Regions from separate parts of the Streptomyces sp. NPDC051180 genome, predicted to be linked through region 2. Evidence: riboswitches for the same ligand, from Rfam matches in the RefSeq annotation. Region 2 holds a riboswitch; the other holds the start of a gene.

Region 1 (10,923 bases), on a different contig from region 2:
AAGCTGGGGCGGGTGCTGGAGGACGGCGCGGAGGGAGGTGGGGGGCGTGGCTGAGGAGGGTCTGCCGGAGGAGCTCAGGGGGCTGGGGCGGCGACTGAGGGTGCCGGACGTCGACGGTGAGTCGATGGCCGAGCGGGTCCTCGCGCAGCTCCTCGCCGAGCGGGTCCCGACGCCGGTGCCGGAGCCCTCGCCGGTCCGGCGGCGGTGGTGGGCATCGGTGCGCGCGGGGGCGCGCGAGCGGTGGCGCGCGCTGGTGGCGGGGTTCACCGGGGTGCTGATCGTGCTGCTGCTCACCCCGCCGGTGCGGGCGACGGTGGCGGACTGGTTCGGCTTCGGCGGGGTCGCCGTGCGGTACGACCCGGAGGGCTCGGTGCCGGCCGCCGGCGCGGTGCCCGGCTGCCCGGATCCGGTCCCGCTGCGGGAGGCGGGCCGTCTGGCGGGCTTCGAGCCGCTCGTACCGGGAGCGCTCGGCGTGCCGGACGCGGTCTCGGTGACGGGGTCGGCCGTGCACGGTCGCGCGGTGATCACCCTGTGCTGGCGCGAGGGGGAGCGTGGGGTGCGGCTCGACGAGTTCCCGGGCCGCCTGGACATCGGCTTCGCCAAGCAGGTGCGGACCCCGCCCCGCTGGGTGGATCTTCCCGACGGGGCCCAGGGCTACTGGATCGCCGCCCCCCATCTGCTCACCTTCCCGCTGACCGACGGCTCGGGCGCGGCCTGGACGCACGAGGTCCGCACGGCGGGCCCCACGCTCCTCTGGACGAGGAGCGGGGGCGCGCTGACCTTCCGCCTGGAGGGCATACCGGACCCGGAGGAGGCACGCCGCACCGCCGAGTCGACGGGCTGACGGGCCTCCTCCGGGCTGGGGGTCGCGCCGGCCGGGCCGTGGGACCGCTGGTCGGGCCGGACCGGCCGTGGGACCGCTGGTCGGGGCCGGACGAGGCCCTGGACCCCGGATCGGGCCGGACAGGCCCTGGACCCAGGGGCGGGGCGGGCCGGCGGGGCGTCGGGCCGTGGGTCAGGTCGGGAGGCCGGGGGCCGGGAAGGCGGACATGAGGTCGGCGACCTCGGCGCGGACGGTGCGGAGGGTGTCCTCGTCGCCGGTGCCGGCGGCGGTGACGGCGCGGTCGATCCAGTCGGCGACCTGGGCCATGTGCTCCGTGCCCAGGCCCCGGGAGGTGAGGGAGGGGGTGCCGATGCGGATGCCGGAGGGGTCGAAGGGCTTCCGGGGGTCGTAGGGGACGGTGTTGTAGTTCACGACGATGCCGGCCCGGTCGAGGGCCTTCGCGGCGATCTTGCCCGGGACCTGCTTGGGGGTGAGGTCCATCAGGATCAGGTGGTTGTCGGTGCCGCCGGAGACCAGGTCGAAGCCACGCGCGAGGAGCGCCTCGGCGAGGGCCCGGGCGTTGGCGACGACCGCGTGGGCGTAGTCGCGGAAGGAGGGCCGGGACGCCTCGCGGAGGGCGACGGCGATGGCGGCGGTGGTCTGGTTGTGGGGGCCTCCCTGGAGGCCGGGGAAGACGGCCTTGTCGAGGGCCTTGGCGTGCTCCTCGCGGGACATGAGCATGGCGCCGCGCGGGCCGCGGAGGGTCTTGTGGGTGGTGGTGGAGACGACGTCCACGTGCCCGACCGGGGACGGGTGGGCGCCGCCCGCGATGAGGCCGGCGATGTGGGCGACGTCGGCGACGAGGACGGCGCCGGCCTCGCGGGCGATCTCGCCGAAGGCGGCGAAGTCGATCGTGCGGGGCAGTGCGGTGCCGCCGCAGAAGATGACCTTCGGGCGCTCCTTCAGGGCCAGTTCGCGGACCTCGTCGAGGTCGACCAGGCCGGTGTCGTGGCGTACGCCGTACTGGACGCCGCGGAACCACCGGCCGGTGGCGGAGACGCCCCAGCCGTGGGTGAGGTGGCCGCCCATCGGCAGGGCCATGCCCATGACGGTGTCGCCGGGCTCGGCGAAGGCGAGGTAGACGGCGAGGTTGGCCGGGGAGCCGGAGTAGGGCTGGACGTTGGCGTGGTCGACGCCGAAGAGGGCCTTGGCGCGCTCGATCGCGAGGCTCTCGACCTGGTCGATGTTCTGCTGGCCCTCGTAGTAGCGGCGGCCGGGGTAGCCCTCGCTGTACTTGTTCTGGAGGACCGTGCCGGATGCCTCCAGCACGGCGGCGGAGACGTAGTTCTCGCTGGGGATGAGGCGCAGCGTCTCGCTCTGGAGCCGTTCCTCGGCACCGACGAGGGCGGCGAGTTCGGGGTCGGCGGCGGCGAGGGCGGGGTGCTGCTGCGGAGCGGTCATGAGGTGTCCTCCGGGCGTCGGGGGCCCCGGGGCACTGCGTGGAAGGCGCGGCGCCACGCGGGACTTCGGTCCCGTGACGCCCAGGCGAGCGGCGTCTCGTGTGGTCTGCCGCGCACGGCTCCCCCGGGGTCGCTTCCCCGTACGCCAGTCGCCGTGCGTGTTTCCAGACTAGCGGGCGCGCCGTCGCCGAGGTTTCCCCGTCCGGCATCCGAGCGACGATATGAAAGGGGCCACAGCCCCCTGGGTCACCCCCGATCCGCAGGACGAACGGAGATCCCGTGTCGAGGACAGAAGACGCGATCGCTGCCGCGGACGCGCACAGCGCGCACAACTACCACCCCCTTCCGGTCGTCGTCGCCTCGGCGGACGGCGCCTGGATGACCGATGTCGAGGGCCGTCGCTACCTCGACATGCTCGCCGGGTACTCGGCGCTCAACTTCGGGCACGGCAACCGGCGTCTGATCGACGCCGCGAAGGCCCAGCTGGAGCGGGTGACGCTGACGTCCCGGGCGTTCCACCACGACCGCTTCGCCGAGTTCTGCACGCGGCTCGCGGAGCTGTGCGGCAAGGAGGCGGTGCTGCCGATGAACACCGGGGCGGAGGCGGTCGAGACGGCCGTGAAGACCGCCCGGAAGTGGGGGTACGAGGTCAAGGGCGTGCCGGACGGGCACGCGAAGATCGTGGTCGCGGCGAACAACTTCCACGGCCGGACGACGACGATCGTGAGTTTCTCCACGGACCACGAGGCGAGGGACCACTTCGGCCCGTACACGCCGGGGTTCGAGATCGTGCCGTACGGGGACCTGACGGCCCTGGAGGCGGCGGTCACGGAGAACACGGTGGCGGTGCTGCTGGAGCCGATCCAGGGCGAGGCGGGGGTCCTGGTGCCGCCGGCCGGCTATCTGGCGGGCGTCCGGGAGCTGACGCGCCGGCGGAACGTGCTGTTCATGGCGGACGAGATCCAGTCGGGCCTCGGCCGGACGGGGCGGACGTTCGCGTGCGAGCACGAGGGCGTGGTCCCCGACGTGTACATCCTGGGGAAGGCGCTGGGCGGCGGCGTGGTGCCGGTGTCGGCGGTGGTCGCCGACCGGGACGTGCTGGGAGTCTTCCGGCCGGGCGAGCACGGTTCGACCTTCGGCGGGAACCCGCTGGCCTGCGCGGTGGCCCTGGAGGTGATCGCGATGCTGCGGACGGGCGAGTACCAGGAGCGGGCGACGGAGCTGGGCGAGCACCTCCACGCGGAGCTGGGGCTGCTCGTCGGCGGCGGCGCGGTGGAGGCGGTGCGCGGGCGCGGCCTGTGGGCCGGGGTGGACATCACGCCGGCCCGCGGCACCGGCCGGGAGATCTCGGAGCGGCTGATGGAGCGGGGGGTGCTGGTGAAGGACACCCACGGTTCGACGATCCGGATCGCCCCGCCGCTGGTGATCTCCAAGGAGGACCTGGACTGGGGCCTGGAGCAGTTGAGGGCCGTCCTCTCGGAGTGACGGCGTCCGGTCGGGGCACGTGCGGGGCGCCGGCCGGGGCGCGGGCGGGCAAGGGAACAGCGCGCCGGACAGGACGCCTGACGAAGGGCGGGACGGGAGGCGGGACAGGGGCGGGCCGGGGCAACTCGGGGCATTGACACGACAGTTGGTCTAGGCCAATGATGCGGCCATGCCGAGACTCCGTCTGCGTCACGCGGTGCGTGCCGCGCTCGCCGCCCTCGTCCCGCTCGCGCTCCTCGGCGCGGTCGCGGGACCCGCGCACGCCGCCCCCGGGGCGGCCTGGCCCGAGCCCGTCCCGGTGGTCTCCCGCGTCGAGACCACCGACCCGGTCGTCTTCATCACCGTCGACGACGGCTGGTACCACGACCCGGCGGCCGCGCGGCTGCTGCTGGACCGCCGGGTCCCCGCCTCGCTGTTCCTGCTCCCCGGCGCCTACGCGTACGACTCCGGCTACTTCCACACGCTGCTCGACCAGGGCCGCTCGCGCGTCGAGAACCACACCCTCGACCACCCGGACCTCACCACCCTCGACGCCGCCGGCCAGAGGGCGCAGGTGTGCGGGGCCCGCGACAGCCATCTCGCACGGTTCGGCGACGGGCCGCGGCTGCTGCGCCCGCCGTACGGCACCTTCGACGCGACCACCCGGACCACCGCCCGGGCCTGCGGCGCGAAGGCGGTCGTGACCTGGACGTACGACCTCACCACCTGGGGCCAGTGGACTCCGCCCGCCCCGCGGCTGAAGGCCGGCGACATCATCCTGCTGCACTTCAACGAGACGGTGACGCAGGACCTGACGCGCGCGCTCGACCTGGCCGAGGCCGCCGGACTGACGCCCGCGCCGCTGAGGGAGTACGTCGCGGAGTAGCCGCCCCCGGGGGCGGGGGAAGGGCCCTCAGAGGATCACGTGCGGGAGGAAGCGGGCGTACTCGTCGGTGACGGGCCCCGCCGACTCCCGGATCCCGAGCCCCGCCGCCTCGTCCTCGACGACCCACGCGCCGAGCACCACCCGGTTGCCGTCGAAGTCGGGCAGCGGGGACAGCTCCTGGTAGCAGCACGCCTCCCCGTCCCGGACGAACGGCTCCGTCCCGGCCTCGTGCAGGGTGACGCCCGCGCCCTCGCGGCCGAGCAGGGGCTTGGCGACCCAGCCGGCGGTCGTGGCGAGTTCGCGCGGTCCGTCGAGGTAGGCGGGGAGCAGGTTCGGGTGGCCCGGGTACAGCTCCCACAGGACGGCGAGCAGCGCCTTGTTGGAGAGCAGCATCTTCCAGGCCGGTTCGATCCAGCAGGTGGTGCCGGTGCCGCCGCCGTTGTCGAGGGTGTCCAGGACGTGCCGGCCGAAGCGGTCGGTGGTCAGCCACTCCCACGGGTAGAGCTTGAAGCAGCTGCGGATGAAGCGGAGCCGGTCGTCCACGAAGCGGCGGGAGAGCCGGTCCCAGCCGATCCGCTCGACGGAGAGCGCCTCGGTGTCGAGCCCGGCCTGCTGGGCCGTCTCGCGCAGGTACGCGACTGTCATCAGGTCCTCGCCGAGCTCGTCGCCGTCCGAGTGGGCGAAGTGCAGCGGGCCGGGCGGGAGCAGGCGGGCCTGCCGCCTCCAGGCGTCGACGAGCCGTTCGTGGAGGGAGTTCCACTGGTCGGCGCCGGGGAACCGTTCCTCCATCCAGAACCACTGCGGGCTCGCGGCCTCGACGAGCGAGGTCGGCGTGTCGGCGTTGTACTCCAGCATCTTCGCCGGGCCCGTGCCGTCGTAGCGGAGGTCGAACCTGCCGTAGAGGGAGGGGAGTTCGGCACGCCGGCGCCATGACTCGGCGACCAGGTCGCGCAGCCGGGGGTCGGTGATCCCGAGCTCGGCGAACCGGTCCCGCTCGACGATGTGCGCGGCCGCCGCGAGGCTCATCGCGTGCAGTTCCTCGACGACCTCCTCCAGGGCCTCGACCTCGGGCAGGGTGAACGAGTAGTACGCGCTCTCGTCCCAGTACGGGCGCAGCGAACCGTCCGGATGGCGGGTCAGCGGGTAGACGAGCCCCTGCTCCTCCACCGTCTGCTGCCAGCCCGGGCGGGGCTCGATGGTGTGCCGTTCCACGGTGCCGCGTCCGCCTCAGCCGCCGCCGGTGCCGGAGCAGCCGAAGCCTCCGGTGTCGACGGCCTTCCTGTCGAAGCTGCCGCCGCTCACCTTGCGGTCGCTGACGGAGCCGCCGTAGTAGTACGCGCCGCGGTGGGTGGAGCCGTTGTCGTCGTCGTCGTTCCCGCCGCCGCTCTCGCAGCGGTAGCTGGGCAGCTCCTCGCGGGTCAGCGGATCGACGCACCGCTTGTCCGGATCCGATCCGCACGCGGTGATCGTCGCCGCGAGCACACCCATCCCACCGAGCACCACCGTGCTCGACCTGAGCCTGCGCATGTCCGTCGCCCTCCCCTTCGCGGTCGCGTCCGTCGCGGTCACGACCGTCGCGACCGCACAGTGTAGGCCGGTGATTTCCGGCCTCAGCGCCTAGAGTCGTTTCGTGCTTCTCGGGATGATTTGTGCGCTGGCCTCGTCCGTCTGCTTCGGCGCGGCCTCGGTGTTCCAGGCGATGGCGGCCCGTGCCGCCGAGCCGGGGACGGGCAGTGGCGTCGACGTCGCGCTGATGTGGCGGGCGCTGCGGCAGTGGCGGTACATCGCCGGCCTCGGCATGGACGGACTGGGGTTCGCCCTGCAGATCGTGGCGTTGCGGACGCTGCCCATCTACGTGGTGGGCGCGGCGCTCGCCGCGAGCCTGGCCGTCACGGCGGTGATCGCCTCCAGGGTCCTGCACGTGCGGCTGAAGCGGGTGGAGTGGACGGCCGTCGGCGTGGTCTGCGCCGGACTGGCGATGCTGGCGGTCGCCTCCGGCAAGGAGGGCCACCGGGAGGTCCCGGACGCCCTGCCCTGGGCGCTGCTGGCGGTCGCCTTCGGCGTGCTGCTGCTCGGCATGGTGGCGGGCCGGCTGCCGCCGCGCTCCCGCGCCCTGGTCCTGGGTCTCGGCGCGGGCTTCGGCTTCGGGGTGGTCGAGGTGGCGGTCCGGCTCATCGACGGCATCGACTTCGCCGACCCCGCCTGGTACGCGCTCCTCGTCGGCGGCGGGGCCGCGTTCCTCCTGCTGACCTCGGCGCTGCAGCGGGGCGCGGTCACCACGGCGACGGCCGGCGCGGTGCTGGGCGAGACGGTCGGTCCGGCCGTCGTCGGGGTCGTCTGGCTCGGCGACCGCACCCGCGAGGGCCTCGGCTGGCTGGCGGTCACCGGCTTCGCCGTCGCCGTCGCCGGCTCCCTCACCCTGGCCCGCTTCGGCGAGCCGCCCGCGCCGGCGGACGAGGCGGGCCCCGGAAGCGCGGGCACGCCCCTGGAGGTGGGCCACGACCCGGCGCCGGAGCGGAACCCCGGGACGCCCTGACGCGGGCGCCCCGGCCCGCTCAGGGCAGGACCCGGCACAGGGCGCGGAGGGCGCTCTGCCAGCCGCTGTCCGGGGGCGTGGCGTAGCCGACGACGAGGCCGTCGAGGGTGGCGGGCACGGTGGGACGGCGGAACGCTCCGAGGCCCTGGACGGCGAGGCCGTGCCACGCGGCGGCCCGCAGGACCTCCTGTTCGGTGCCGGGCGGCAGGGCCAGGACAGCATGGAGCCCGGCGGCGATGCCGCTGACCCGGGTCTCGGGCGAGTCGGCGGCCACGGCCGCCACCAGCTGGTCGCGGCGGCGGCGGTAGCGCAGCCGGCTCGCCCGGACGTGCCGGTCGTACGCCCCCGAGCCGAGGAACTCCGCGAACGCCAGCTGGTCCGGCGCGCTCGACACCCAGTCCACGGCCCCCTTCGCGGCCACCACCTCCGCCATCAGCTCCTCCGGCACGACCATCCAGGCCAGGCGCAGTCCGGGCGCGAGGGACTTGCTCGCGGTGCCCAGGTAGACGACGCGCTCGGGGTCGAGTCCCTGGAGCGCGCCCACCGGCTGCCGGTCGTAGCGGAACTCCCCGTCGTAGTCGTCCTCCAGGACGAAGCCGCCCGCGGCGCGCGCCCAGTCGACGACGGCGGCGCGCCGGTCCGGGGGCAGCGCGCCGCCCAGCGGGAACTGGTGGGCGGCCGTCATGAGGACGGCACCGGTGCCGCCGAAGCCCTGCTCAGCCAGCTCCTCGACCCGGGTGCCGCGGGCGTCGTGGGGCAGCGGCGGGGTTCCGAGCCCGGCCCGCTCCAGGAGCTGCGCGTGGACGTCCAGCCCGTACGACTCGACCGCCACGTCCCGCACCCCGCGGCCCCGCAGTACGTCGCCCATCAGCATCAGCCCGTGGACGAAGCCCGCGCAGATCATGATCCGCTCGGGTCGGGCGTGCACGCCGCGGGCCCGGGAGAGGTACTCGGCCAGCGCGGTGCGGAGTTCGATCCGGCCGCGCGGATCGCCGTAGCCGAACGCCTCGTTGGGGGCGGCGGTGATCGCCTTGCGGTACGCCTTGAGCCATTCGGCACGTGGGAAGGAGGCGAGGTCGGGCGAGCCGGCCTTCAGGTTGTGCGCGGGGGCGCCCGACCGCCAGGGACCCGCCGGCGCACCCGGTCGGAGGCCGCCCGCTTCGGACGGAGCCGCGGACGGGGGCGGCTGCGGCACGGAGCCCCTCCGCGCGGCGGGGCCGGGGGCGCGGACGGGGCCCGGGCCGGGCGTCCGGACCGGCGGCCTGCGGGAGGCGGCGCGCCGGGCGACCCGGGTGCCGGACCCCTGCCGGGCCGTGAGCCAGCCCTCGGCGACCAGTTCCGCGTAGGCGTCGGCGACGGTGTTGCGGGCCATGCCGAGGTCGGCGGCGAGCGACCGGGAGGACGGCAGCCGGGTGCCGGCCTCCAGGCGCCCGCTGCGCACGGCCTCCCGCAGGGCCTCCATGAGGCCGGCGCGCAGCCGCGGTCCGCGGAGTTCCAGATGGAGGTCGGCCCCGAAAGTGGCCCACTCGTTCGCCATGGAAATGGACCATACCCGTGCGCCACAGGACTCGTACGGTGAACGGCATGACCACCACGACACAGCCCACCGCGACCGCCGCCGGCCCGGCCGCCCACGCCCACGAGCACGCGCCCCGCCTCTCCCTGGCCGAGCTGCTCCCCGAGTACTACCGGGCGATGGTCCGGCTGGAGACGGCGGCCGCGAAGGACGTCGACCCGACCCTCTACCACCTGATCAAGATCCGGGCCTCGCAGGTCAACCACTGCGCGTTCTGCATCGACATGCACACCAAGGACGCGCTGGCCGAGGGCGAGACCGTCGAACGGATCGTGCAGCTCTCCGCCTGGGAGGAGTCCCGGCACTTCTACACCGAGCGGGAGCTCGCGGCCCTCGCGCTGACCGAGGCCGTCACCGTCCTCACCGACGGCTTCGTCCCCGACGCGGTGTACGCGCAGGCCGCCGCGCAGTTCGAGGAGCTCGAACTCGCCCGGGTCATCGCCGCGATCACCACGATCAACGCCTGGAACCGCATCGGCGTCACCACCCGGCTGACGCCCGGCCACTACACCCCGCGCTCCGCGTGAGCACGGACCCCCGTACCGCGGTCCTGCGCGGCCTGCACCGGGGGCGGGCCGCGGCGGATCCGCTGGTGCTGCCCGGCCCCTGGGACGCGGCGAGCGCCCGTGCCTTCGAGGCGGCCGGGTTCCCCGCGCTCGCCACGCCGAGCGCGGGAATCGCCGCCGCCCTCGGCCACGAGGACGGGGCGACGCCCGCGGACGAGATGTTCGCCGCCGTCGCCCGGATCACCCGCTCCGTCTCCGTCCCCGTCTCGGCCGACCTGGAGGGCGGCTACGGCCTGGCCCCGGCGGAACTGGTGGAGCGCGTAAGGGAGTCCGGCGCCGTCGGCGTCAACCTGGAGGACACCGGTCCCGACCACGCGCTGAAGGACCCGCGCGCGCACGCCGACTGGCTGGCCGCGGTGCGGGACGCGGCGGGGCCAGGTCTCCTCGTCAACGCGCGCGTGGACGTGTACATCCGCGGCGTCCCCGACCCGGCGGAGGCCGCGGTGGCCCGCGCCCGCCTGTACGCCGCGGCCGGCGCGGACTGCGTCTACCCGATCGGCGCCCCGCCCGCGGACCTCCCGGCCCTGCGCGCGGCCCTCGGCGACCTGCCGATCAACGTCCTGGCCGTCCCGGGCGGCCCGTCCTTCGCCGAACTCGGCCGGCTCGGCGCGACCCGCGTCACCTTCGGCGACGGCCTCCTCCTGCGCGCGCTCGACGACCTGTCGGCCCTCGCGGCGGGGCTCCGGGACGGCGGTGCGCCTCCCGCCTGACGCCCCGGACGTCCGTCAGTGGGCGCCGGGCCGGAAGAACTCCAGGGCCACGCGGAGGACTTCGCGCTGCTTCGGCCAGTCGGCCTCGGGTCCCGCGGCCAGGATCGCGTAGTGGGTGCCGTCCTCGGCCGTGAAGGCGCGGTCGACGACCTTGCGGCGGCCGCCCTCACGGTCGTAGGCGTACACCAGCTCGGCGGCGTCGGGCGGGGCGCCGGGTTCGCCGGTGACCCGTTCGAGGCTGATCTCCTCGTAGCCGGGCTTGTTGGTCCGGCCGTCCTCGGAGGCCCCGCGCAGGGCCTCGTACGGGGACAGGCCGGCCTCGCTGACGACGAAGACCTGGACGAGGCTCCGGCCGTCCGGCGCGTTGAAGAAAACGCCCTGGTCGGACTCGGTGCGGTCCCAGCCGTCGGGGACCGCGATCGTGAAGCCCTTGACGTCTAACTGCGCGCTGTAACCGGGCGGCGGCACGTCGTCGGCGGGCGCGGACGAGCCGGACGCCGACGGGGTGCCGGTCGTCGGATCGTCCGTGGGGACGGGCTCGGTGCCGGGGTCGCCCTCCTCCGGCGGCGCCGAGACCGAGGCGGCCGGACCGCCCGCCGCCGGATCCGTGCCGTCGCCGCGGCCCCAGACCAGCCAGCCCGCGGAACCGGCTGCCAGGACCGCCACGGCCACGCCCACCACGAGCGCCGCCCGCGACCGCGGCCGGGGCGCCACCGGGGCGGACCCGGGCACGGCGTACTGCCAGCCGCCCGTCTCGGGGACGTACTGCGGTCCGGGCCCGGGGCCGTACGTCGGCTCGTACCCCGGACCGTACGAGCCGTGCGCCGGCGCGTACTCCGGCGGAGGCGGCGGCGGGGGTACGACGGGCCCCGCACCGGCCCCGGCCGGCTCCGGCGCCGCGG
Region 2 (10,923 bases):
TCCGCCGGTGCCGTGCGGCCCCACGCGGGGGCCGCGGCGTGCGCCGCGTCCAGGGCGCGCTCCACGTCCTCGGCGGTGCCGCGGGCGATCTCCGTGAAGGGGCGGCCGTCGACGGGGCTCGGGTTCTCGAAGTAACCCCCGCCGGCCGGAGCGACGTACTCGCCTCCGATCCAGTGGTCGTAGCGGGCCTGGTACGACATGAGCGCGCCCTCGGTACCGGGTGCGGCGTAACGGGTCATGGGCTGGCCTCCCTGGGACGCGCCGGCCGTCCCTGGCCGGCGCTCACCGGCGAGTGTGGCGACCTGTACGTTGCAACCCCGTTGCACCGGAGGACAGTTCCGCCTCCAGCGCGTGCAGCCGGGCGCGTACGGGGGGCAGCTGGGACGCCGGAACCGCGGCGCACAGGGCCCGCCAGACCACCACGTCGTCCTCGCCCCAGGTGCTGTACGCCCAGTCGGCGAGCAGTCCGGGATCGCCCCGGTCGACCAGGGCCGCCCGCAGCCGCCCCGCGAGGCGCTCCCTGAGCCGTACGACCCCCGGAGCCGTCGACGAGGGGAGCAGCGGGCCCGGGTACTCCCCGGCCGCCGCCGCGACTGCCCCGGAGGCCAGTCGCCGGTCCACGGCGGCGAAGTCCGCGTCCACGCTGTCCGCGAGCCGGTAGGGGCGGGACGCCAGGACCTCGGGACCGAGCAGGGAGCGCAGCCGGGAGAGTTCCGCGCGCAGGGTCACGGGGGTGACCGACTCGTCTTCGTAGAGCAGGGTGAGCAGTTCGTCGCCGCTCACGCCGTCCGGCCGGTGCGCGAGGAGCACCAGGATCTCGCTGTGCCGGCGGCTGAGCCGCACCCGCCGCCCGCCGACCGACAGGACGGCCTCGTCACGCCCGAGCGCCGACAGCGTGATCCGCCCCGGCTGGGGGGCCGGTGCGAGCAGCGCCAGCTGGGACTCGGCGGCCCGCGCCACGGCCTGCACGAAAGCAAGGCTGTGCGGGTGCGCCAGTGGGGCGCCGCCCGTGATGTCGACCGCGCCGAGGACGCGTCCGGTGCGCGGGTCGTGGACGGGGGCGGCGGCGCAGGTCCACGCGCGGACGGTGTGCCGGAAGTGCTCGGCGGCGACGACCTGCACCGGCCGGTCGACGGCGAGGGCGGTGCCCGGCGCGTTGGTTCCCGCGGCCGACTCCGACCAGCGGGCCCCGGCCACGAAGTTCATGCCCCGGGCCTTGCGCAACGTGGCCGGGTGTCCCTCGACCCACAGCATCCTGCCCGCCGCGTCGCAGACGGCGAGCAGATGCTCCCCGTCCGTCGCGTACGCCCCCATCAGCTCGCGGATCACCGGCATCGCCGCCGCCATCGGATGGCCGTCGCGGTAGGCGGCGAGTTCGTCCTCGTCGAGTTCGACCCGGGCCGCTCCGTCCTGGTTCACGCGCGCGCGTGCGGAGCGCCGCCAGGAGGCGGCGACCAGCGGCCGCGCGTCCCCGCCGGCCGGGCGGGTCTCCCGGGGGACCCGGCTCGGTTCGTGGTGCTGGTCCCGGCCGGTCTCCGGGCCTGGTCCGGGGCTCGGGTCCGCACCGAAGCGTGCGTCCCGCTCCCACGCCGGTCCCGCTCCGCCGGTCACCCATCCGTCGCTCAACTCGGCCTCCTCGTCGAGGTCGTCACGGCCCGTCCGGCCCATCGTGGTGGCCGCGCGGGCCGTCGACAAGCAGCCGGACGCCGTCGTCCGCGCACCCTGTCCGGGACGCGCCCCGAACCGCTCACGTAGAGTGGGGCTCGGGCCGTGACTGGCGCTTGAGGTGGATCACCACCGGGGAGCGGCCCGGTGGGCCGCGTCGTGAGGGCGCGGTGCCGCCGATGCCGTGCGCCTGGGCGAGACACCTGTCACAGACGACGCCCAGGAGTTGCCATGTCCACCAGCACCGCCACCCTCATGGACGGCACGGCCCTCGCCCGCCGTACGGTCGAGGAGACCGCCGCGCGAGCCGCCGAGGTCACCCGCCGCACGGGCGTCACCCCGTGTCTCGCGACCGTCCTCGTCGGCGCGGACCCCGCCTCCGTCACGTACGTGAAGATGAAGCAGAACCGCTGCGCGAAGGCCGGAATCCGCTCCCGGCACGTCGAGCTGCCCGCCGAGACGACCACCGAGGAACTCGTGGCCGCGATCACGGCCCTGTCCGAGGACCCCGAGGTCCACGGCATCCTCCTGCAGCACCCGGTCGGCCCGCACATCGACGAGCGCGCCGCCTTCGAGGCCATCGCCCCCGAGAAGGACGTCGACGGCGTGACCATGGCGTCCTTCGCCGCCATGGGCTTCGGACTGCCCGGGTTCGTCTCCTGCACGCCCGGCGGCATCATGCGCCTCCTCGACGCGTACGACGTCGAGCTCAGCGGCAAGCGGGCCGTCGTGGTCGGCCGCAGCGCGATCCTGGGCAAGCCCGCGGGGCTGCTGCTCCTCGGCCGGGACGCCACCGTCACCTACTGCCACTCGCGCACCAAGGACCTCTCCTCCGTCGTCCGCGAGGCCGACATCCTCGTGGCGGCCGTCGGCAAGCCGAACTTCATCAAGGGCGAGGACATCAAGCCGGGCGCCGTCGTCATCGACGCCGGCTACAACCCGGGCAACGTCGGCGACGTCGACTTCGCCTCGGCCGCCGAGCGCGCCTCCCTCATCACCCCCGTGCCGGGCGGCGTCGGCCCCATGACCATCGCCGTCCTCCTCGCCCAGACGGTGGAGGGCGCGGAGCGCCAGCTCGGCCTGTAGCGCTTGTTCGGCGGGGCCAGTCGCGTCGGCTGCGCCGGCGGCACCGGCCCCACCTGCGCCCCCGCCCGACCCGCCCTCCCCGCCTGGTCTGCTCGACCCGTCCGGACCGGGGAGGCGGAGGCCGGGAGGTCTAGCAGGTCGGGCAGGCCGGAGGCGGGACCTCCCGACGCCTGGTGGACCGGCCCCGGCCTTCCTACGCGCCCTCGCCCGCGCCACCGGCCGTCAGGGCCGTCGCCAGGGCCACCGCCGGGTCCCGGTCAGCCGGCCCCGCCGGGGACCAGTCCGCACCCGCTCCGGCGTACGGCCACCAGCGACCGTCGGGGCCGAGCCGGAGCTGGGCACGCGTGCCCTCGGCCGACCACCGGGAGCCGGACCGCCGCAGCTCGGGCCGCTCGTCGTCCTCCCATGCCTCGGACAGCCGGGCGCCCGCCCGGGTCAGGGTCTCCGCATCGGGGTCCCACTCGTCCTCCAGTACGGACAGGGCGGCGGCGCCGCCCAGCCGCCACGCGCGCGTGGCACGGTCCAGCTCCGTCGGCGTGCGGCCGGAGCCGGAGGCGAGCCGTGCCGTGATCCACGGCACGGGGGAGTCCACGGCGAGCCGTACGGCGTCCTGGGCGGCCGTCAGCCGCGGTCCGGCCACGTCCCCTTCGGGGAGAGCGCCCACGGCGGAGGCACGCGCGGACCACGTGTCGTGCACGGCCGAGGAATCGCGCGCGCCCGCCACGCCCGGTGCCGGGCGGGGACCCGTGGGACCACCGAGTGCCGTCACGAGCATGCGATGGGCGCGGGCCGCCGCATCCGTCGCCAGGAACTCCAGCGCCGTCGGGTCGACGCCGGGCTCCGGGTCCGTCTCCGTGTCCAGGGAGGGCGAGTACCCCGGAGCCGGGAGAGCGGTCGGAGGCGCCGGCAACGGCGGCAGCAGGAACCCCTCGGAGTACGCCTCGGCGGCCGGCACTCCCGGCATGCCGCCGACGCCCACCGGGGCGTCCGCATCCGGCGAGCCGTCGCCGCCCCGCCCTCCACGTGCCTCGGGCGCGGAGGCGCGCGCGGCGCTGCGCGCCTGGAGCTGGTCCAACAGGGCCCGCTCGCCGCGTCCCCGCATCAGCAGCAGGACGAAAGGGTCCTCGTCGAGCAGGCGCGCCACCTGGTAGCAGAGCGCCGACGTGTGCGGGCAGTGGTCCCAGGCGTCACAGCCGCACTCGGGGTCGAGGTCGCCGACGCCCGGCAGCAGATCGAGGCCGACGGCCGCCGCGTCCTCCACCAGGTGGGGCGGCATCTCGCGGTCGAGAAGCGCCGCGATGTGCCCCGCGCTGTCCACGGCGAGGTCGAGCAGCCGCTCCCACTCGTCCTCCGAGAGCTCCCGCACGAGGACGTCGCTGCGGTACGCCGTCCCGTCGCGGTCCTTGACGATCGCCGTGAGCCGGCCGGGCCGCACGGTCACGGCGCCCACCGCGCCCGCGCGCGCGTGCCGGCGTCCGGCCTTGAGCTGCACGTTGTCCAGTGCGGTGTCCTCCAGGGCCTTGAGCCAGGCCCTGCCCCACCAGGTCCGGGCGAACGCCGTGCCCTTCGCCGGCGGCAGCGCCGCGAACGTCCGCTCGTCACCGCCGTGACCGCCGCCCGTCGTTCGCCCGTGGCCGCCCGGGGTCCCGTCGCCGTACCCGTGACCTCGTCCGGTCCCGCTCATCGTCCGTCCCCTTGCAGTCGCACCAGCTCCGCCAGTTCGGCGTCGGTCAGTTCGGTCAGCTCCCGCGGAGCGTCCGCTCCGGTCCCGAGCACACTGTCCGCGAGCTCCTTCTTGCGGTCGAGCATGGCCGCGATCCGGTCCTCGACCGTGCCCTCGGCGATCAGCCGGTGAACCTGTACCGGCCGGTCCTGTCCGATCCGGTAGGCACGGTCGGTGGCCTGAGCCTCGACGGCCGGGTTCCACCAGCGGTCGTAGTGGACGACGTGCTCGGCCCGGGTCAGGTTGAGCCCCGTCCCGGCGGCCTTGAGGGAGAGCAGGAAGACGGGCACCTCCCCGTCCTGGAAGCGGGCGACCATCGCCTCGCGCTCGGCGACGGGCGTGCCGCCGTGCAGGAACTGCGTCCGCACCCCACGCGCCGCCAGGTGCGCCTCCAGGAGCCGGGCCATCGCCACGTACTGGGTGAAGACGAGCGTGCGCGCGCCCTCGGCGAGGATGGTGTCGAGGAGTTCGTCGAGCAGTTCGAGCTTCCCCGACCGGCCCCCGATGCGGGGCCGGTCCTCCTTGAGGTACTGGGCGGGGTGGTTGCAGATCTGCTTGAGGGCCGTCAGGAGCTGCATGACGAGCCCCCGGCGCTCCATGCCGTCGGCGTCGGCGATCGCGGCCAGCGTCTCCCGTACCACCGCTTCGTAGAGACCTGCCTGTTCCGGCGTCAGGGAGACGGCCCGGTCGGTCTCGGTCTTCGACGGCAGTTCGGGTGCGATGCCGGGGTCGGACTTGCGGCGGCGCAGCAGGAACGGGCGGACGAGGGTGGCCAGCCGCTCGGCGGCGGCCGGGTCCGTACCGCCCTCGACGGCGGCGGCGAACCGGGTCCGGAAGGCGCCCAGGCTGCCGAGCAGCCCCGGCGTGGTCCAGTCGAGGATCGCCCACAGCTCCGAGAGGTTGTTCTCGACCGGTGTGCCGGACAGGGCCACGCGTGCGCGTGCCCCGATGGTCCGCAGCTGCCGGGCCGTCGCCGAGTACGGGTTCTTGACGTGCTGGGCCTCGTCCGCGACGACGAGTCCCCAGTTCCGTGCGGCGAGCCGCTCGGCGTCGAGTCGCATGGTGCCGTACGTGGTGAGGACGAAGCCGCTCCCGGGCAGATCGTCCAGGTCGCGCGTCGCGCCGTGGAAGCGCCGCACCGGTGTGCCGGGCGCGAACTTCTCGATCTCCCGCTGCCAGTTGCCCATCAGGGAGGTGGGGCACACGACCAGCGTGGGGCCGGCGGCGGCCGGGTCGGTCTGACGGTGCAGGTGGAGGGCGATCGCGGTGATCGTCTTGCCGAGCCCCATGTCGTCGGCGAGACAGCCGCCGAGTCCGAGCGAGGTCATGCGGTGCAGCCAGTCGAGTCCGCGCAGCTGGTAGTCGCGCAGGGTCGCGGTGAGCGCGGCGGGCGGGCCGATCTCCGGCCGGCCTCCCTCGGGGTCGGCCAGCCGCTCGCGCAGCCGCTCCAACCAGCCTGTCGCCGCCACCTCGACGGTGCGCCCGCCGACCTCGGTCGTGCCGGTGAGCACGGCCGCGAGGGCGTCCACGGGCGTCACCTTGTGGTCCTGCCGGGCGGTCGCCGCGCGCACCTCGGCCGGGTCGACGAGGACCCACCGGTCGCGCAGCCGGACCAGCGGCCGGCCCGCCTCGGCGAGCGCGTCGAGCTCGGCCCGAGTCAGCTCGTGGTCGCCGACGGCGAAGCGCCAGTGGAACGCGAGCAGGGCGTCGGCGGAGACGAAGGAGGGCAGCCCCGATGCGGACGCGCCGGAAGCCGGGCCCTCACCGTCAGCGTCGGGCGCGGAACCGATTCCAGCCGGTTCCGCACCGATGCCACCGGGTTCCCCGCCGATACCGTCCGGGTCCGCGCCGATGCCGCCCGGCTCCGTGCCGACGGGTCCGATCGCCGCGCGGGCCGTCAGCCGGTCCGACAGCTCGCGCGGCCAGTGGATCTGCACGCCGGTCGCCGCGAGGGCGCGGGCGGCCGGGCCCAGGAGCTCGGCGACCTCCTCGTCGGCCAGTTCGACGGTGTCGGGGACGGCCGAGGCGAGCAGGGGTGCCAGGGGCGGCCACGCGCGCGCGGCGCGCCGCAGCGCGAGCAGGGCGTCCATGCGGGCCCTCGGGCCGAAGGCCGCTCCCGTCGGTCCCGAGCCCGCCCACACCTCCGCCGCGTCCGCGACCAGGGTCGGGTCGGCGACGCCGTGCAGCTGGAGCACGGCGCGGAAGGCCGGCGCGTCCTCGGACTCGGCGGTGAAGCCGGGCAGTTCGAGCCGGAGCGACAGCCGGACGCCGGCGTCGTGCACGGCGGCCACATCGGCGGCCCACGCGCGCTGCTCGGGAAGCAGCCGCGGTTCGTCGGCGGCGAAAGCGGGGCCCCCGGCCGCGAGAGGAGCCGCCGGGGTACGGGGAAGGGTGTCCGCGACCGCGTCGGCGAAGGCACGGAGCAGCGCCTCGGGATCGGGCAGCAGGAGCGGCTCGGCCGGTGAGAGCGGCACGGCGTGGGCCACGGGCGGCATGGACGCGGCGAGCGTGCGCAGCTCCGCCACCTCCTCCGGTCCGAGGGGGCCGACCCGCCATGCGTCGTGGTCTCCGGCGGTGAGGCCGGGCAGGAGGAGCCCGCGTGAGACGAGGTCGAGCGCGAGGAGCGACGCGGCGCCCCAGAACGCCGCCGCGGGGGAGGCGGATTCCGAGAACCGCGCGCGGGCGAGCAGCGCGAGCGCGTCCCGCACGGGGACGGCGTAGGCGGGCACGGTCACGGGCTGGAGGCTGTCCCCGTCCACGACCGTGATCTCGACGTGCGGCGACCCCTCGCCGTGGAGCGGCGCGGCGGCGGGGGTGGTCTGCGGGGCGGGGTCACCGGCGGGGCCGCCGTCGGGCAGGGCCTCTCCGTCCGGAGACCAGAAGGCGATCCGGCCGGCCCGGGGCGGGTCCGCGGGAAGGAAGACGGCGGCGTGGCGTGCGAGTGCGGGGGAGAACCCGGGTTCGGGTGCGGCGTCGGGTGCGGGTTCTCGAACGGACGGGGGAGCGGGTTCGCGGGCCGAGTCATCGGGTCCGTGCGACAGCGACAACGCATTCCTCAAATTTGACTACCGGGGGACCGAGCGGCCGAGGATACCTCACCCCACAAGGTTGACGTGCCATCAGTCTCCGTGATCCGCCTCACGGGTTCCGGGGTGGGGCTGGCCCCACCCCGGACCCCCGGGCCACCCCCTGCCGGGGACGGGTGGTGACGCCATGGCCCCGGGCGATCACCGATCCGTACGTTTTCGGTGGGCGCCGACGTCCGGACCACCACCGAATCCGACCGCCGGACCACCACCGGAGCCGAGCGTCGCCGACCGCCCCGGACCGCTCCACCCGACCGCCGCACGACCGACAGAAACCGGAGCCCCACATGTCCCAGGCCACCGCCCTGCCCCCGGCCGCCGCGCCGTCCGTGGCGCTCCCCGCGGTCACCGCCGTGAAGCCGGGCCGGGGCAAGGGAGCCGGCGAGTTCACACCGCTGCTGCGCACGATCAGGGAACAGGGCCTCCTCGAACACCGCCCCGGCTGGTACGCCCGGGGTATCGCCGTCAACCTCCTCGGCATCGCCGCCGTCGTGGCCGGCCTCGCCCTGATCGGCCCGTCCTGGTGGGCGCTCCTCCTCGCCGTCCCCCTGGCCCTGCTGTCCGCCCGCGCCGCGTTCGTCGGGCACGACGCCGGTCACTCCCAGATCACCGCCGACCGCAGGGCGAGCCGGGTGATCCAGCTGGTGCACGCCAACCTGCTCCTCGGCATGAGCAGGGAGTGGTGGAACGACAAGCACAACCGCCACCACGCCCACCCCAACCACCTCGACAAGGACCCGGACGTCGTGGCGGACATCCTCGTCTTCGCCGAGCACCAGACGACGGGCCGCACGGGTCTGCGCGGTTTCCTCACCCGCCACCAGGCATGGCTCTTCTTCCCGCTCACGACGCTGGAGGGCATCGCCCTGAAGGTGTACGGCGTCCAGGCGCTGCTCGCGAAGGACGGCCCCTGCCGCACCCGCCGTGACCGGCTCGTCGAAGGCGGCCTGCTCCTCGCCCACTTCGCCGGATACACCGCCTTGCTCCTGACCCTCCTCACCCCGGCACAGGCACTGGTCTTCGCCCTCGTCCACCAGATGCTGCTCGGGGTGCACCTCGGCATGGCCTTCGCCCCCAACCACAAGGGCATGGACCGGCCGGACGAGCACGAGGACGGCGACAGCTGGGGCCACCTGCGCCGCCAAGTGCTCACCTCGCGCAACATCCGCGGCGGCGCCCTCACCGACTGGTTCCTCGGCGGCCTCAACTACCAGGTCGAGCACCATCTCTTCCCGAGCATGCCGCGTCCCCACCTCCGCCTGGCCCAGCCCGCCGTCCGCGCCCACTGCGCCGCGCTGGGCGTGCCGTACACGGAGACCGGCTTCGTCGACTCGTACCGCCAGGCCCTCGGTCATCTGCACGACGTGGGCGCCCCGCTCCGCTCCGAGTCCGCCGAGTAGGGTCGCGGGCGTACAGGGCGCGATACGACCATCGGTCCGGGGCGGTCCCGTCCGTCGCCCGACCGGGAGAAGAAGGGGCTCTCCTCATGAGCGGCGCTACCGTCACCACGGTCAGCAGCAACGGCACCTACTCGTTCACCAAGCCCAACCGCGAGGGCATCACCCTCCTCGCCGGGCTCGGCGTGGAAGGCGACGTCCACGCGGGCGTGACGGTCAAGCACCGGTCCCGCGTCGCGCAGGACCCGACCCAGCCCAACCTGCGTCAGGTCCACCTCATCCACGCCGAGCTCTTCGACGACGTCGCCGCCGCCGGGTTCGCGGTCGCGCCCGGGGACCTCGGGGAGAACATCACCACCCGGGGGATCGACCTTCTCGGCCTGCCCACCGGCACCCTCCTGCGGATCGGCGCCGACGCCGTCGTCGAGGTCACCGGACTGCGCAACCCCTGCGCCCAGATCGACGCCTTCCGCCACGGACTCCTCAAGGAGGTCGTGGGCCGCGACGAGAACGGCGACGTCGTACGGAAGGCCGGCATCATGGGCGTCGTCCTGACCGGCGGCGAGGTCCGCCCGGGCGACCCGATCGCCGTCGAGCTGCCGGCGGAGCCCCACCGCCCGCTCGACCGGGTCTGAGCCCCGCCCTCAGCCCGCCAGGTCGCAGGAGTTGACCAGGTCCCCGCCGGCCGGACGTGCGATGGTCCGGTCCGCGGGCGGAGCCGTACCCTCCTCGACCCAGCGCGTCAGCGCGTCGAACGCCGAGCGGTAGCAGGGCAGGATCGGCCGGAGCCGGTCCGGGTAGGTGTCGTACAGACCGTCGGTGTGCGTCCCGCCCTGGACCGTGTAGTACCGGTGCAGTCCGCCCCGTCCACGGGCGTCGATCATCCCCGCGTAGACGTCGGAGTCCGTCGCGATCGGCAGCAGCGTGTCGAGGTCCCCGTGGAGGGTGAGGAGCGGCCTGCCGATCCGGCCGGTGAGCGCGACCTTCGCGACCGCCCGGTGGACGGCGACCGGCCGGGACGCGTAGTCGTACGAGGCGTCCGAGGCGCACGGCGCGAGGATCTGCTCCACGGTGCCGCCGGCGGTGGCACCCGGGCAGGCGGGGTCGTACGAGGGGTCGAACTCGGCCCGGAACATCTTCTGCGTCAGACCCCAGTACGCCTTCTCGTGGTACGGCCACAGGAAGCGCGAACCGGGAGCGAACCCGGCCGCGATCAGGTCGTCGTCCGAAGCCTGCCCGAACTGGCGGGCGACCGTCACCGGCAGACTGGTCAGCAGGTTGGGCCCGCGTGTCGTCCACAGCACGCCCTCCCAGTCGACGCCGCCGTCGTACAGCTCCGGGCGGTTCTCCAACTGCCAGCGCGTCAGGTAGCCGGCGTTGGAGATGCCGGTCATGTACGTGTGCTCAGGCCCCCTGCCGTACCGCTGTCGCACGGCCTTCTTGGCCGCCCGCGTCAGTTCGGTCACCCGGCGGTTCCATTCGGCGACCGCGTCGCCCGGCGCCCGGCCGTCGGTGAAGAAGTTCGGACCGGTGTTGCCCTTGTCGGTCGCCGCGTAGGCGAAGCCCTTGGCCAGGACCTGGTCGGAGATCAGCGCGTCCGTCGAGTACTGGCGGCGCGTGCCCGGAGCACCGGTGACGACGAGACCGCCGTTCCAGTGGTCGGGCAGCCGGATCACGAACTGCGCGTCGTGCGACCAGCCGTGGGTGGCGTTCAACCGCGAGTCGTCGGGGAAGTACCCGTCGATCTGCACGCCCGGCACCCCCGAGGGGTTGCGGGTCCCCTGCGCGGCGAGGCCGGCCTGGTCGGCCATGTCGGTGTACGGCGTGCCGGCGAGCCCCGTCGTGGTCAGATCCGCCAGACAGGCCGCCTGCTGGTGCTCGGCACCGGGCACACGGAGCCGGTCCTGGCGCGCGCAGTGCGCGGACCCGACCTCCTGCGCCCCCGCCGAGCCCGCCGGGGCGAGGA

Evidence for each region. Region 2 has a riboswitch for ZMP and ZTP ahead of AB0424_RS02775 (bifunctional 5,10-methylenetetrahydrofolate dehydrogenase/5,10-methenyltetrahydrofolate cyclohydrolase). Riboswitches for the same ligand answer to the same signal wherever they lie in the genome.
Region 1: linked by a shared signal. The riboswitch ahead of glyA (serine hydroxymethyltransferase) and the one ahead of AB0424_RS02775 (bifunctional 5,10-methylenetetrahydrofolate dehydrogenase/5,10-methenyltetrahydrofolate cyclohydrolase) in region 2 are both predicted to bind ZMP and ZTP.

Annotation. Positions count from the first base shown of each region.
Region 1 is NZ_JBFBBC010000005.1:408,961-419,883, reverse strand. It holds gene AB0424_RS13305 (RNA polymerase sigma factor) at 1-54, shown strand, start outside; gene AB0424_RS13300 (hypothetical protein) at 47-844, shown strand; gene glyA (serine hydroxymethyltransferase) at 1,016-2,284, opposite strand; ZMP/ZTP riboswitch at 2,356-2,446, opposite strand; gene rocD (ornithine--oxo-acid transaminase) at 2,563-3,768, shown strand; gene AB0424_RS13285 (polysaccharide deacetylase family protein) at 3,938-4,633, shown strand; gene AB0424_RS13280 (glutathionylspermidine synthase family protein) at 4,661-5,845, opposite strand; gene AB0424_RS13275 (hypothetical protein) at 5,861-6,160, opposite strand; gene AB0424_RS13270 (hypothetical protein) at 6,276-7,169, shown strand; gene AB0424_RS13265 (PLP-dependent aminotransferase family protein) at 7,189-8,706, opposite strand; gene AB0424_RS13260 (carboxymuconolactone decarboxylase family protein) at 8,754-9,272, shown strand; gene AB0424_RS13255 (isocitrate lyase/phosphoenolpyruvate mutase family protein) at 9,269-10,021, shown strand; gene AB0424_RS13250 (hypothetical protein) at 10,037-10,923, opposite strand, start outside.
Region 2 is NZ_JBFBBC010000001.1:615,395-626,317, reverse strand. It holds gene AB0424_RS02785 (aldehyde dehydrogenase family protein) at 1-239, opposite strand, end outside; gene AB0424_RS02780 (GAF domain-containing protein) at 283-1,695, opposite strand; ZMP/ZTP riboswitch at 1,761-1,868, shown strand; gene AB0424_RS02775 (bifunctional 5,10-methylenetetrahydrofolate dehydrogenase/5,10-methenyltetrahydrofolate cyclohydrolase) at 1,897-2,751, shown strand; gene AB0424_RS02770 (SWF or SNF family helicase) at 2,945-4,435, opposite strand; gene AB0424_RS02765 (SNF2-related protein) at 4,432-7,521, opposite strand; gene AB0424_RS02760 (acyl-CoA desaturase) at 7,848-8,960, shown strand; gene AB0424_RS02755 (MOSC domain-containing protein) at 9,047-9,592, shown strand; gene AB0424_RS02750 (tannase/feruloyl esterase family alpha/beta hydrolase) at 9,602-10,923, opposite strand, start outside.